Regions from separate parts of the Pseudomonas sp. P39-UII1 genome, predicted to be linked through region 1. Evidence: riboswitches for the same ligand, from Rfam matches in the RefSeq annotation. Region 1 holds a riboswitch; each other region holds the start of a gene.
What was found. Region 1 has a riboswitch for cobalamin ahead of ABEH27_RS07555 (TonB-dependent receptor). Riboswitches for the same ligand answer to the same signal wherever they lie in the genome.
Positions count from the first base shown of each region.

Region 2: another riboswitch for cobalamin. It lies ahead of ABEH27_RS14725 (CbtB-domain containing protein); the one in region 1 lies ahead of ABEH27_RS07555 (TonB-dependent receptor).
Region 3: another riboswitch for cobalamin. It lies ahead of cobO (cob(I)yrinic acid a,c-diamide adenosyltransferase); the one in region 1 lies ahead of ABEH27_RS07555 (TonB-dependent receptor).

Region 1 covers NZ_JBDFPP010000004.1:108,292-112,711, reverse strand. The annotation lists gene ABEH27_RS07565 (ABC transporter ATP-binding protein) at 1-250, shown strand, start outside; gene ABEH27_RS07560 (outer membrane beta-barrel protein) at 329-1,075, opposite strand; cobalamin riboswitch at 1,237-1,443, shown strand; gene ABEH27_RS07555 (TonB-dependent receptor) at 1,553-3,679, shown strand; gene ABEH27_RS07550 (heparan-alpha-glucosaminide N-acetyltransferase domain-containing protein) at 3,867-4,420, shown strand, end outside.
Region 2 covers NZ_JBDFPP010000010.1:64,984-69,403, reverse strand. The annotation lists gene cobM (precorrin-4 C(11)-methyltransferase) at 1-695, opposite strand, end outside; gene ABEH27_RS14735 (cobalamin biosynthesis protein) at 727-1,137, opposite strand; gene ABEH27_RS14730 (CbtA family protein) at 1,137-1,847, opposite strand; gene ABEH27_RS14725 (CbtB-domain containing protein) at 1,857-2,042, opposite strand; cobalamin riboswitch at 2,150-2,374, opposite strand; cobalamin riboswitch at 2,554-2,765, shown strand; gene cobW (cobalamin biosynthesis protein CobW) at 2,865-3,935, shown strand; gene cobN (cobaltochelatase subunit CobN) at 3,939-4,420, shown strand, end outside.
Region 3 covers NZ_JBDFPP010000027.1:48,069-52,488, reverse strand. The annotation lists gene ABEH27_RS23030 (LysR family transcriptional regulator) at 1-525, opposite strand, end outside; gene ABEH27_RS23025 (tartrate dehydrogenase) at 650-1,708, shown strand; cobalamin riboswitch at 1,792-2,013, shown strand; gene cobO (cob(I)yrinic acid a,c-diamide adenosyltransferase) at 2,134-2,745, shown strand; gene ABEH27_RS23015 (cobyrinate a,c-diamide synthase) at 2,742-4,037, shown strand; gene bluB (5,6-dimethylbenzimidazole synthase) at 4,034-4,420, shown strand, end outside.

The DNA of each region.
Region 1 (4,420 bases):
GCGCGAACCGTTGCCCACGGGCTGGAACGAGGTCATCGCGAAAGTCGGCGAAGTGCTGTTCCTTGGCGAAAGCCAGACCTGCCACGTGATGACCCCAGGCGGTACGGAAATGACCGTGAAAGCATTGTCGGCCGCTGGCATGCCGATGCAGCCGGGCGATACCGTGAAGGTGCGTTGGGCGGTAGCGGATGCGTGCATTTACACCGAGTGGGCGCAAAGCGACCTGAGCAAATCGGCAGGGGCGCATTGATCGGCAAGCAACCCCGAATGTACCGGCCTCTTCAAGGCTTGCGCCACGAAGGGGCCGCTACGTTTCAACCCTTCAGGTTCAGAACGACAGGCCCAGTTTGACCCCGTACTCGTCACGCTTGAGTTCGGTGTTGTCTGCCAGCAAGGTGTCTTCGTCCAGCTCGTAGTTGGTGCGGGTGTAATACACCCCGGCATAAATCGGGAAGTCGCCCTGCTGGTTCATCAGCAGGCTGATCTCGGCATACGGGTTGGTGCGGTCCCTCGTGTCCGCCCTGTCGCTGCCGAGTCGTTCCACATCGAGCTTCACCTTGCCATCGATGCTGCGCCGCACGCCAGCCTCCACCCGCAGCGTTGCCGCATCGAACTGATGGTTGTAACCGAGCGCCGCCTTGGCGTAGGGCCCTTTGTAGGTCAAGTCGCTGTCCAGCCTGCGGCCCTCGATTTCGAACCGCGTCCAGGCGTAGCCCGCGCCCACGATCACATCGACAAAGTTGCGCGCATCCAGTGCCGCCCGCCAACCCAGGTCGAGGTTAGCCTGGGCTTCCTTGAGCTTGTTGTCCTTCTGCTTGGTGTATTTGCCTTCTGCACCGACCTGGTAGATGAACCCGGATTCGGCCGTCATCTTGTTACCGAAGTTGGCGAAAACGCCACCCTCACCCACGTGTTCCGACTGGCTTTGCTGCCCCCCATGAAAGTTGAATTCGTCGTAAGCGCCTAACAGGCCAAGGGTGAACAATGGATCGGTGCTGGGTGCGGCAGTGGCCGCCAGAGGTGAGCCCATCAGGGCAAGAATGCAGGTATGACGTAACAGATAACGAGTACGCATGCGTGAAGTCTCCATGACAGCGAAACGAATGGCGAACCCTCATTACGAGAATAGCCCCGCCGCGAAAGTTCGGAAAAAAATCATCAAATTCGCCCAACTCTGTGTTTCGTCACACTATTGCCAACCCTCCACATGATTGACGCGCGTGCCCGCGAGTGGTCATATGCGCGCCAGTTTCAGGTGTCCTGCGCCGCCGTGCGCAGGGTGAAACGGGAAGCCGGTGCGTCGTGTTCCACGACAAGTCCGGCGCTGCCCCCGCAACGGTAAGCGAGCGATACCTTCGACACACCACTGTGCACCTGCATGGGAAGGTGAAGGCGTCATGACCCTCGCAAGCCCGGAGACCGGCCTGAGGCTTCACTTGGCAACCCGCGGTGGGCGGGCGCAGGCCGGTATCCGCGTGCGCGCCTGCGTGTGCGGTTGCGCCTTTGCGTGTTTTCCACCGGGATCCATTCATTCCTGCAGCAGTGGAAAGACATGTCCCGTTTCTTCAAGCTTCACCCTCTGGCGGCCTGCCTGGCCGTCGCCCTGCCAGCCCTGGCCGATGACCAAGGCTCAGCCGTCCTGGCGCTGCCGTCCACGGCCGTCACCGACACCCGCGATGACCAACACGTCGACCTCGCCACGCCGACCCAGGCTGGTTCACGCCTGAACCTCAGCGCCCTGGAAACCCCGGCCAGTACCAGCAGCATCACCGCCGAACAGATCCAGCAACGCAACAACTTCACCGTGCAGGACGCCGTGACCCGCTCGCCGGGCATCACCTTCGTCGGCAGCCCGGGTGATGGCGGCACCGGCCTGTCGGCCCGCGGCTTTACCGGGCAAGGTTCGGTGATGACCTTGTTCGACGGCGCGCGCCTGTATACCGGTGCTGGCACCCAGACGTTCCCGGTCGACCCGTGGATGGTCGAGCGCATCGATGTGATTCGCGGCCCGGCTTCGGTGCTGTATGGAGAAGGCGCCACCGGTGCAGTGATCAACGTCATCCCGAAAAAGCCCGTGACCGGCGACATTCACAACCACCTGCGCCTGGGCTATGGCTCCTGGGACCGCCAACAACTCGGCCTGGACAGCGGCGGCAGCCTCAGCGAGCGCCTGAGCTACCGCCTCACCCTCAACCAGCAGGCGGGCAACGGCTGGGTCGACCGCACCGAGTCGCGCAGCCTGGCACTCAGCGCGGCGCTGCGCTTCGACGCCAGCGACGATTTGAGTTTCACCCTGGCCCATGAACGTGGCGACGCGCAGCCGGCGAACTACTACGGCACCCCGCTGATCGACGGGCACTACCGCAGCAGCCTGCGCAAGAAGAACTACAACATCCAGAATGACGTGCAGCGCTACCACGACGAGTGGACCCGCCTCACTACCGACTGGGCCATCAACGACCAGCTCAGCGCCAGCAACCAGCTCTACTACATCAAAAGCCGCCGCCACTGGCGCAACGCCGAGGACTACAGCTGGGATGCCGACCGTGGGCAGCTGCTGCGCCAGAGCTACCTGCAGATCAAGCACAACCAGGAGCAGATCGGTGACCGCCAGACCTTCACCTTCGACCATTCGTTGTTTGGCCTGGCGAGCAGGACCCTGGTCGGTGCCGAGTACAACAAGGTGCGTTTCAACGTGGACAGCAACGCGCCGTACAACGACGTCGGCGGCGACTACATCGACCCATGGCAACCGGCCCCGGGCGGGTTCCACAGCGATTCGCCCACCCGCCCGCAAACCCTTTCCACCACCCACACCTTCGCCCTGTTTGCCGAGAACCGCCTGCAACTGACCGAGCGCCTGTCGCTGGTGACCGGCGTGCGCCGCGACCAGAACCACATCGACCGCGACAACCTCACCAACAACACGCGCAGCGACCGCAGCCTGCAAGGCGGCAACTGGCGCGCCGGGCTGGTGTTTGCAGCCACTGACAACCTGTCGCTGTACGGCCAGTATTCCACCAGCGAGGACGGGGTGAACAACCTGATCAGCCTGAGCCCGACGCAGATGAACTACGACCTGACCGAGTCGAAGCAGACCGAGCTGGGCCTCAAGCAACGCTTCTGGGAAGGTCGCGGGGAGTGGACCCTGGCGGCCTTCCACATCGTCAAGAAAAAGCTGCTGGTGGATGACCCGCTCACCCACGAAAAGCAGCAGGCCGGGCAACAGACCTCCGATGGCCTGGAGGCGACGCTGGAGCTGGCCTTGCCGCAGCAATGGCAGGTTTCTGCCAATGCCTCGCTGTTGCGCGCCAGGTATGACGACTTCGACGAGACGGCCGGCGGTGGGCCCCAGGACCGCAGCGGCAACCGCCCGGCCAATGTGCCACGGCGTACCGCCAACCTGTGGCTGACCAAGGGGTTCGGCCAGCAGGTGGAAGCCGGCATTGGCGCGCGCTATGTGGATGAGCGCTACGCCGACACTGCCAACACCCAGCGCGCACCGGGGTACACCGTGGTCGATGCCAACATCGGCTGGCAGGTGTTGCCGGACGTGCGGCTCGGGTTGCAGGTGAACAACCTGTTCGACCGGGAGTACGTGGCCTCGGCGTTCAGTGGCACGCAGTGGATCATGGGCGTGCCGCGGTCGTACTTTGCTACCGTGGATTACAGCTTCTGATCTGAGTTGGCTGTACCGGCCTCATCGCCGGCAAGCCGGCTCCTACAGGTACAGCAGCGCCGTGTGGGAGCCGGCTTGCCGGCGATGAGGCCCGCATGAACAGCACAAAAACCACTACCAGGCAGTCATGGAATAGTTATAAGATAACGTTTCATTTGACATCCATTCCTGCCTGCGACCCTCTTCCATGACAAGTGCCGCCGCCACCCCCACCCTGCTCACCCAGCGCCTGCAGAGCATCGACGCCCTGCGCGGCCTGGTGATTCTGTTCATGCTGCTCGACCACGTTCGCGAGACGTTCTTCCTGCACCGTCAGGTCAGCGACCCGATGGCCATCGACGTTACCGACCCGTCGCTGTTCGCCAGCCGCACCCTGGCCCACCTGTGCGCGCCGGTGTTCGTACTGCTCACCGGCCTGTCGGCCTGGCTGTACGGCGAAAAGTACCAGGGCCGCAGCGATGTCTCGGCGTTCCTGTTCAAGCGCGGCCTGTTCCTGGTGGTGCTGGAGTTCACCCTGGTCAACTTCGCCTGGACCTTCCAGCTGCCGCCCAGCGTGATCTACCTGCAGGTGATCTGGGCCATCGGTGTCAGCATGATCGCCCTGTCGCTGCTGGTGTGGCTGCCGCGCCCCGCGCTGCTGGGCTTGGCTGGCGTGCTCATCGCCGGCCACAACCTGCTCGATGGCCTGCACTCTGGCAGCGGTTCGGCGATGCACGTGCCTTGGGCGATCCTGCATGACCG
Region 2 (4,420 bases), on a different contig from region 1:
AACGGTGCGTCCCCGAGCACGTGGCCGACGAGGATCAGCGCCGTGCGGCGAAAGCCCTTGGCGGCCACCTGTTCGACGATAGTGCCAAGCGTGCCGCGGGCCCAATCCTGATCCGGCCAGGTTGCACGGTGCACCACGGCGACCGGGCAGTCGAGACCGTAATGGGGCACAAGTTCGTCGACGATACGGGCCAGGTGCTTGACCCCCAGGTGGATGGCCAAGGTACTGCCATGGCGCGCCAGGTCGCTCAGTTGTTCGCCAGCAGGCATCGGTGAGCTGTCGCCGTAACGGGTGAGAATCACCGTTTGCGCGACCTCTGGCAGGGTTAGTTCACAGCCCAGCAATGCGGCGCTGGCGGAGGTGGCCGTAACGCCGGGGATGATCTGGTAACCGATATTCAACTCGCGCAGATGGCGGATCTGTTCGCCGATGGCGCCATACAGGCTGGGGTCGCCACTGTGTACCCGGGCCACATCCTGGCCTTTTATATGGGCCGTGTGCATGGCCTCGATGATCTGGTCCAGGTGCAGTTCGGCACTGTTGATGACTGTCTCGGCCTGATGGCCCTCGAGCACTGCCGTCGGCACTAGAGAGCCGGCGTAGATGATCACCGGGCACTGACGGATCAGGCGTTGCCCCTTGACCGTGATCAGCTCGGGGTCGCCGGGGCCGGCGCCGATGAAGTAGACCGTCATGAAGATTCCTTGCAGGTAATGGATGTAGCGATTATCCGCCGCAGGCGAGGGCGAGGGTAGCGGGGCCAAGCGATTGCCGCGTCACCTGGAGCCTGGCATTGCCGTGGTCGAGGTGCGCGAGGGCCAGGGCCGCGCTTTCCGCGACACCCCAGCAGCCGCTGTGGGCGTGGGCCAGCGCAGAGCGATGGCTGAGCAGGGGCTCGAAGGGGTGCAGCTGGCTGGCGGTGAACAGCATCAAGGGTAAGCCGTAACGTTTGGCGAGTTGTTGCAGGCCTGGCTCGTCGGCCTTCAAATCGATGCTGGCAATGCCGCGCAGCGCTGCCAGCGCCAGGCCGTGGCTTTCCAGGGCCTGACGCAGCAGCGTGTCGAGCACGTCCACCGGGCAGCCCCGGCGGCAACCAAAGCCGGCGTACAGGGCCGGCGGTGGGTGCTGGTTTGCCATCAGGCGTGGCTGGAGCGGCGGTACAGCCAGGCGCTGAGCAGGCCCAAGGCCAGCCAGAAGGCGGCATTGGTTACCCAGGATGCGATCTTGAACTGGGTTTCCAGGGCCTCAGGAGCCAGGCTTTGGTGGACGTCGGGTTGCGGAGCACCGATCACGTGGGGGACTGCCAGCAAGACCACGCCGATCACCTTGAATAGCCAATGGCGGGCGAACACCAGCAGCGCCAGCCCCAGCCCGGTGGCGGCAGCGGTGCCGATCCACCAGCTTTGGCGCTGGCCGAGGTCGGCGGCGGCGGTGCCGGGCAGCTCCGGCGGCAGGCCCAGGGTGGGCGCCAGGCAGAACACCGCAAACCCGGCCAGGCCCCAGAGCGCACCGGTGCTGACGCGGTTGGGTTCACGCAGGCTGTAAAGCGCAGCGAGGATCAGGGCAAAACCGACGGCGACGACCAGGTTGCCACCGGTGGTGGACAGGATGCGCTGCCAGCCGTCCTCTGGCGACCAGGCCTCGGCACTGTGTTCATGGCCTGCTGCATGTTCGTGGGCAACGGCCGCTTCGCCGTCATGGCTATGGTGCTCGGCGGCAGGGGCTGCCGATTCGTAGGTTTCCGCCTGGAGGATCAGCGGGGCGACCCAGAAGCTTTGCAGCAGGGTCAGCAGCAACGCTGCAAGCAGGCCGCTGAACCCGGCGGTGCGGGCAATGCGCTTGATCATGGGGCGGTCTCAGTGGCAGGGGAAGGCGGCGCTGTGGCGGGTGTCGTGGGCGGCGTTGTGCACGGCTTCGATGTGCGAGAAGCCGGCGAAGTAAATCAGGCACAGGCCAAGCAGGCTGGCGCCGGCGGCGATGATGACGCGCTGGCTGAGGGTGACGGGGGTGGCGATGGTGTGTTTGGCGCTGGTGGTGGGCATGACGCGTTCCTCTGCTTTGCTTTTTATAGGGGCAACGGGGCACAGGCGAGCGCGACAGCCCCGGGCGTGGATGGCCCAGGGGAATGCGACAGCGCCCGCCCACCGCGGGGTGTTCATGAACGCCAGGCCGGTCTCCGGGCTTGCGAGGAGGAGCAGGGCTCCTGTGAACGCGTCACCTTCCCATGCCGTACTGCTTGGCACAGTGGTCTAGACGCTTCGCTCGCTTACCGTTGCGGGGGCAGCACCGGAGTTGTCGGGCCCTGGTCGAGGGCCTGCGACGCACCGGTTTCCCGTTTCACCCCCGTGGGGGCACCTGAACGCAGGGTGTAAGGAGAGCACGGGGCAGGGGTGGCGTCAATTGGTTGATGGGGTTGGGGGGAGGCGGAGTGGGACGCGAAGGGGGCTCCTTGAATGCCGTGGTGGTGCGCAAATCGAGCGCCGCCCGCGCGGCGCTCGGTCGCCAGGGCGCCACAAATCTCAAGCCATGAGTTGACCACCCGCCACCCCCCGCGTAGCCTTGCCGCTTCGAGGTTCTTCGGCCAAACCGAAGCTAAGACGGGAACGCGGTACAAGCCGCGGCTGCCCCCGCAACTGTAAGTACCGGCAACGGATCGACACAGCCACTGCGCCCAGGCGCGGGAAGGCGTCATCCCGCCAGGCTCTTGTCTGATCAAGGCCTGAACGGTGCAAGCCAGGAGACCTGCCTCGCAACGATTTCGACTTTCAACCGGGCGGGGTGATCCGGTGGCGAACGAGCCCGGCCGGCCTGGCCCGAGGCTTTCGTCCCGCATGCCCGCGCCATCCTGCCAAGGGCAACGCGACATGAAAACACTGGCCAAGCTCCCCGTCACCATCGTCACCGGCTTCCTCGGCTCGGGCAAGACCACCTTGCTCCGGCACATGCTCGACAATGCTCAGGGCCGTCGCATCGCGGTCATCGTCAACGAGTTCGGTGAGCTCGGCATCGACGGCGAAATCCTCAAGCAGTGCAGCATCGGCTGCACCGAGGAAGAGGCCAGCGGCCGTGTCTACGAACTGGCCAACGGCTGCCTGTGCTGCACCGTGCAGGAAGAGTTCTTCCCGGTGATGCGCGAACTCGTGGCCCGCCGCGGCGACCTCGACCACATCCTCATCGAAACCAGCGGCCTGGCCCTGCCAAAACCGTTGGTACAGGCCTTCCAGTGGCCAGAAATCCGTAACGCCTGCACCGTCGACGCGGTAATCACCGTGGTCGACAGCCCGGCCGTGGCCGCTGGCACCTTCGCCGCCTACCCCGACCAGGTCGACGCCCAGCGCAAGCTCGACCCCAACCTGGACCACGAATCGCCGCTGCACGAACTGTTCGCCGATCAGTTGGCCAGTGCCGACCTGGTGGTCCTCAACAAAGCCGACCTGATCGACGCCGAAGGCCTGGCCAAGGTGCGCGCCGAAGTCGCCGAAGAACTGCCGCCTGCGGTCAAGGTGATCGAAGCCAGCAGCGGCCGCCTGCCGCTGGACGTGCTGTTGGGTATTGGCGCTGAGTCGGAAGCGCACATCGATGGCCGTCGCACCCACCATGACGCCCACCATGACGGCGACGACGATCATGATGACCACGACCATGACGCCTTCGATTCCATCTCCATCGACCTGCCGGAAGCCGACGAAGCCCTGCTGCTCGACGCCTTGACCCAGCTGGTAGTGGAGTTCGGCATTCTGCGGGCCAAAGGTTTCGCAGCCATCCCCGGCAAGCCGATGCGCCTGCTGGTCCAGGGCGTGGGCACCCGTTTCGACAAGCACTTCGACCGTGCCTGGCGCGCTGGCGAGCCGCGCATGACCCGCCTGGTACTGATTGGCCAGGACCTCGATGCCGCGCAACTGGAAGCGCGCCTGCGCCAAGCCCTGGGCGCCTGACCCATGCACCTGCTGCGGACCCAGCCCGGCGGCTTCGTGCCGGACGACAGCATCGCCGACCTCGGCCAGACACCCGCCGAGCTGGTGATCCTCTGCAGCGGCGACTCGCACCTGGCACTGCTCGCCGAAACCGCCGAGCAACTGCCAGACGACTTTCCCAGCCTGCGCCTGGCCAACCCCATGCAGGTGCAGAACCATGCTTCGGTCGATCTGTATATCGACGAGGTACTGCGCCATGCCAAGGTAATCCTGGTGTCGTTGCACGGTGGGGTCGGCTATTGGCGCTATGGCGTCGAGCAGTTGGTCGAGCTGACCGCGCGCGGCGTGCAGCTGATTCTGGTGCCGGGTGACGACCGCCCGGACCCTGAGCTGACCGGCCTTGGCACCGTTACCGGTGAACCGGCCGAGCGCCTCTGGCACTACCTGCGCCAGGGCGGCAAGGCCAATGCCGTCAACCTGTTCAAGTGCCTGGCCAACCAGTGGCT
Region 3 (4,420 bases), on a different contig from region 1:
GTGCTTTTCCAGGTACAGCGGTGAAGCGCACAGCAGGCGGCGGTTGGACGCGATCTTGCGGGCATGGAAAGAGGCGTCCGGCAGGCTGCCGAAGCGAATCCCCAGGTCGAAGCCGTGGCTGGCCAAGTCCAGCGGGTGGTCGCTGATTTCCAGCTGCACCTCGATGTCCGGGTAGCGCGCGTAGAAGTCGGCCAGGGCCGGGCCGATGTAGCGGCGGCCAAAACCCAGCGAGGCGTTCACCCGGATCAAGCCCTTGGGCTCGGCGCGGTGGCGGCCGATCAATTGTTCCACTTCATCGACCTGGACGAGGATGCGCGCGGCGTGAGCGAAGTACAGCTCGCCCTCGGCGGTCAGGCTCATGGAGCGGGTGGTGCGGTTGACCAGGCGCACGCCCAGGCGTGCCTCCAGTGCTGCCAGGCGCTTGCTCACCGCCGGCGGCGTGACGCCTAGCTCGCGTGCGGTGGCTGCCAGGCTGCCTTGCTTGGCCAGGAGGTGAAAGAAGCCCAGGTCCTGTGTTGGATTCATCATTAACCCATGGTTACTTAAGAGGTAATTCAGGGTTAACTGCTGCCCTGGGTTCACTACATATACTCGGCTCATACCCGCCAGCACAAGCCCGGCGGGCCACAACAAGCATGGGAGTCGAGGCATGAGCAACTACAAGATCGCGGCAATTCCGGGTGATGGCATTGGTGTCGAGGTGATCGCCGCGGGTGTCGAGGTACTGCAGGCACTGGCTGCCAAGCGCGGTAGTTTCGGCATCGATTTCGAGCATTTCGATTGGGGCTCGGAGCGTTACCTGCGCGAAGGCCAATACATTCCCGAGGGCGGCCTGGAAAGGCTGAAAACCTTCGATGCCATCTTCTTCGGCGCCGTGGGCAGCCAGGAAGTACCGGACCATGTGTCGCTGTGGGGCCTGCGCCTGCCGATCTGCCAGGGCTTCGATCAGTTCGCCAATGTACGCCCGGCCCGCGTGTTGCCAGGGGTGACCAGCCCGCTGGCCAAGGGCAAGGCAATTGACTGGGTGATCGTGCGGGAGAACTCCGAAGGGGAATACTCCGGCAGTGGCGGCCGTGTCCACCAGGGCTTGCCGATCGAAGTGGCCACCGAGGTCTCGACCTTCACCCGCGTTGGCGTCGAGCGCATCCACCGCTTCGCTTTCGAGCTGGCCCGCACTCGCCCGGCAAAACACCTGACCCTGGTAACCAAGTCCAACGCGCAGCGCCATGGCATGGTGCTGTGGGACGAGGTGTTCGAGGAGGTGGCCAAGGATTACCCCGATGTGCGCACCACCCGCGAGCTGGTGGACGCCGTGACCACGACCATGGTGCTCAAGCCCGAGCAGCTGGATGTGGTGGTGGCCACCAACCTGCATGCCGACATCCTGTCCGACCTGGCTGCTGCGCTGTCCGGCAGCCTGGGCATCGCGCCCACCGCCAACCTCAACCCCGGCCGTGACTTCCCGTCGATGTTCGAGCCCATCCATGGCTCGGCGTTCGATATCACCGGCAAGGGCGTGGCCAACCCCATCGCTACCTTCTGGACCGCGGTGATGATGCTTGAGCATCTGGGCGAACACGCTGCCGCGCGCGAGCTGATGGCCGCGATCGAAGCGGTCACCGAAAGTGGCCTGCACACGCCTGACCTGGGCGGCAAGGCCACCACCCGTGAAGTGACCGATGCAGTGTTGGCGCTGATTCGTCGCTAAAGCTCAAAGCCCATCGTCGGCAACCGGCGATGGGCTTTGTGAAATCACCCCCGTTCGATTGACGCTCCCCATTCAACCCTCTAACCTTCGCGCGTGTTTCAGGTGCCCTGCCAGCCTTGTCTGGGTGGGGTGAAACTGGGAAGCCGGTGGGCGCCATAAAGGGCGCGAGTCCGGCGCTGCCCCCGCAACGGTAGGTGAGTCAAAGGCCGCGCAGGGCCACTGGATGCCAGCATCCGGGAAGGCGCGCAGGCCGGGCCGACGCCCGCTCACAAGCCCGGAGACCGGCCTGTCACTGCCAACGGCATCACGGAGGGTGATGCGCGGTGCACCGTGGCGTCTGGCCACGGCTCCTGCGCGCTCTCCGCCTGCCTGTCTATCGACCTGTCGCCGCTTCTTCGCGTGGCGTCAGCCTGCGGAGTACCCCCATGAGCGAACTCACCGACCGCGACGAACGCCACCTGGCGCGCATGCAGCGCAAGAAGGCAGTCATCGACGAGCGCATCGCCAATTCCCCAAACGAATGCGGCCTGTTGCTGGTACTTACCGGCAACGGCAAGGGCAAGAGCAGCTCGGCCTTCGGCATGCTCGCGCGCGCTTTGGGCCATGGCATGCAGTGCGGCGTGGTGCAGTTCATCAAGGGCCGCAACAGCACCGGCGAGGAGCTGTTCTTCCGGCGCTTCCCCGAGCAGGTGCGCTACCACGTGATGGGCGAGGGCTTTACCTGGGAAACCCAGGATCGTCAGCGCGACATCGCCGCCGCCGAAGCGGCTTGGACGGTTTCGCGCCAATTGCTGCAAGACCCGTCCGTGCAGTTTGTGGTGCTCGATGAACTGAACATCGCGCTCAAGCATGGCTACCTCGACCTCGACCAGGTGCTCTGCGACATCCAGGCGCGTCCCCCCATGCAGCATGTGATCGTCACGGGCCGCGCGGCCAAGCCGGAAATGATCGAGCTGGCCGACACGGTCACCGAGATGGGCATGCTCAAGCATGCGTTCCAGGCGGGCATCCGCGCGCAGAAGGGCGTCGAACTGTGAGCCACACGCGACACTGCCCGGCCGTACTGATCGCGGCCCCGGCTTCTGGCCAGGGCAAGACCACCGTGACTGCGGCCCTGGCCCGCCTGCACCGCAACCTCGGGCGTAAAGTCCGGGTGTTCAAGTGCGGGCCTGATTTTCTCGACCCGATGATCCTCGAGCGCGCCAGCGGTGCGCCGGTGTACCAGCTCGACCTGTGGATGATCGGCGCCGAAGAGAGCCGCCGCCTGCTGTGGGAAGCGGCGGGCGAGGCTGACCTGATCCTGATCGAGGGGGTCATGGGGCTGTTCGACGGTACCCCGTCCAGCGCCGACCTGGCCCGCCACTTCGGCGTACCGGTGCTGGCGGTGATCGATGGCACTGCCATGGCCCAGACCTTTGGCGCCCTGGCCTTGGGCCTGGCGCGCTACCAGGCCGACCTGCCGTTCGCCGGTGTGCTGGCCAACCGGGTGGGCAGCCTGCGCCATGCGCAACTGCTTGAAGGCAGCCTTACCGAGGGGCTGCGCTGGTACGGCGGGCTGTCGCGCGAGCGCGGCATCGAGCTGCCCAGCCGCCACCTGGGGTTGGTGCAGGCCAGTGAGCTGAATGACCTGGATGCGCGCCTGGACGCTGCCGCCCAAGCCCTGGGCAGCAGCTGCGATGCAGCATTGCCGCCGCCGGTGGCCTTCGCCGAACCCTCGCCGCAGCCCTGCGCCGCGTCGCTGGCTGGCGTGCGCATCGGCGTGGCGAAGGACGAAGCGTTTGCCTTCACCTATGGCGCCAACCTCGACCTGCTGCGCGATCTGGGCGCCCAGCTGACATTCTTCTCGCCTGTGCACGATCAGGCGCTGCCCGATGTGGACAGTTTGTACCTGCCGGGCGGCTATCCCGAGCTGCATCACCATGCCCTGGCTGCCAACGCGCCGATGACCGAAGCCATCCGTGCCCATCACGCCGCGGGCAAGCCCCTGCTGGCCGAATGCGGCGGCATGCTCTACCTGCTCGATGCCTTGACCGACGTTGCCGGTGAACGTGCTGCGCTGCTCGGCCTGCTGCCGGGCGAGGCGACCATGCAGAAACGCCTGGCAGCGCTTGCCCTGCAGGCCGTCGAGCTGCCCGAGGGTACCCTGCGCGGGCATACCTACCACCACTCGCTGACCAGCACCGCGCTGGAACCGATTGCCCGGGGCCTGAGCCCCAATGGTGGGCGCGGTAACGAAGCGGTCTACCGCCTGGGCCGGCTCACTGCGTCTTACGTGCACTTTTATTTCCCGTCCAACCCCGAGGCGGCGGCGGCGCTGTTGCGGCCATGAGCGAACACGCCTTCAGTGATGCCGAGCGCGCCGCGGTCTACCGGGCCATCGGCGAGCGTCGCGACATGCGCCACTTTGCCGGCGGCACGGTGGCCCCCGAGGTGCTCGGCCGCCTGCTCGGCGCCGCGCATCAGGCCCCCAGCGTTGGCCTGATGCAGCCGTGGCGCTTCGTTCGCATCACGCAGGGCGAACTGCGCGGGCGCATCAAGGCGCTGGTAGAGCAGGAGCGGTTGCGCACGGCCGAGGCCTTGGGCGAGCGTACCGACGCCTTCATGAAGCTCAAGGTCGAAGGCATCAACGATTGCGCCGAACTGTGGGTGGCGGCGTTGATGGACAACCGTGAGCCACACATTTTCGGCCGCCGAACCTTACCGGAAATGGAC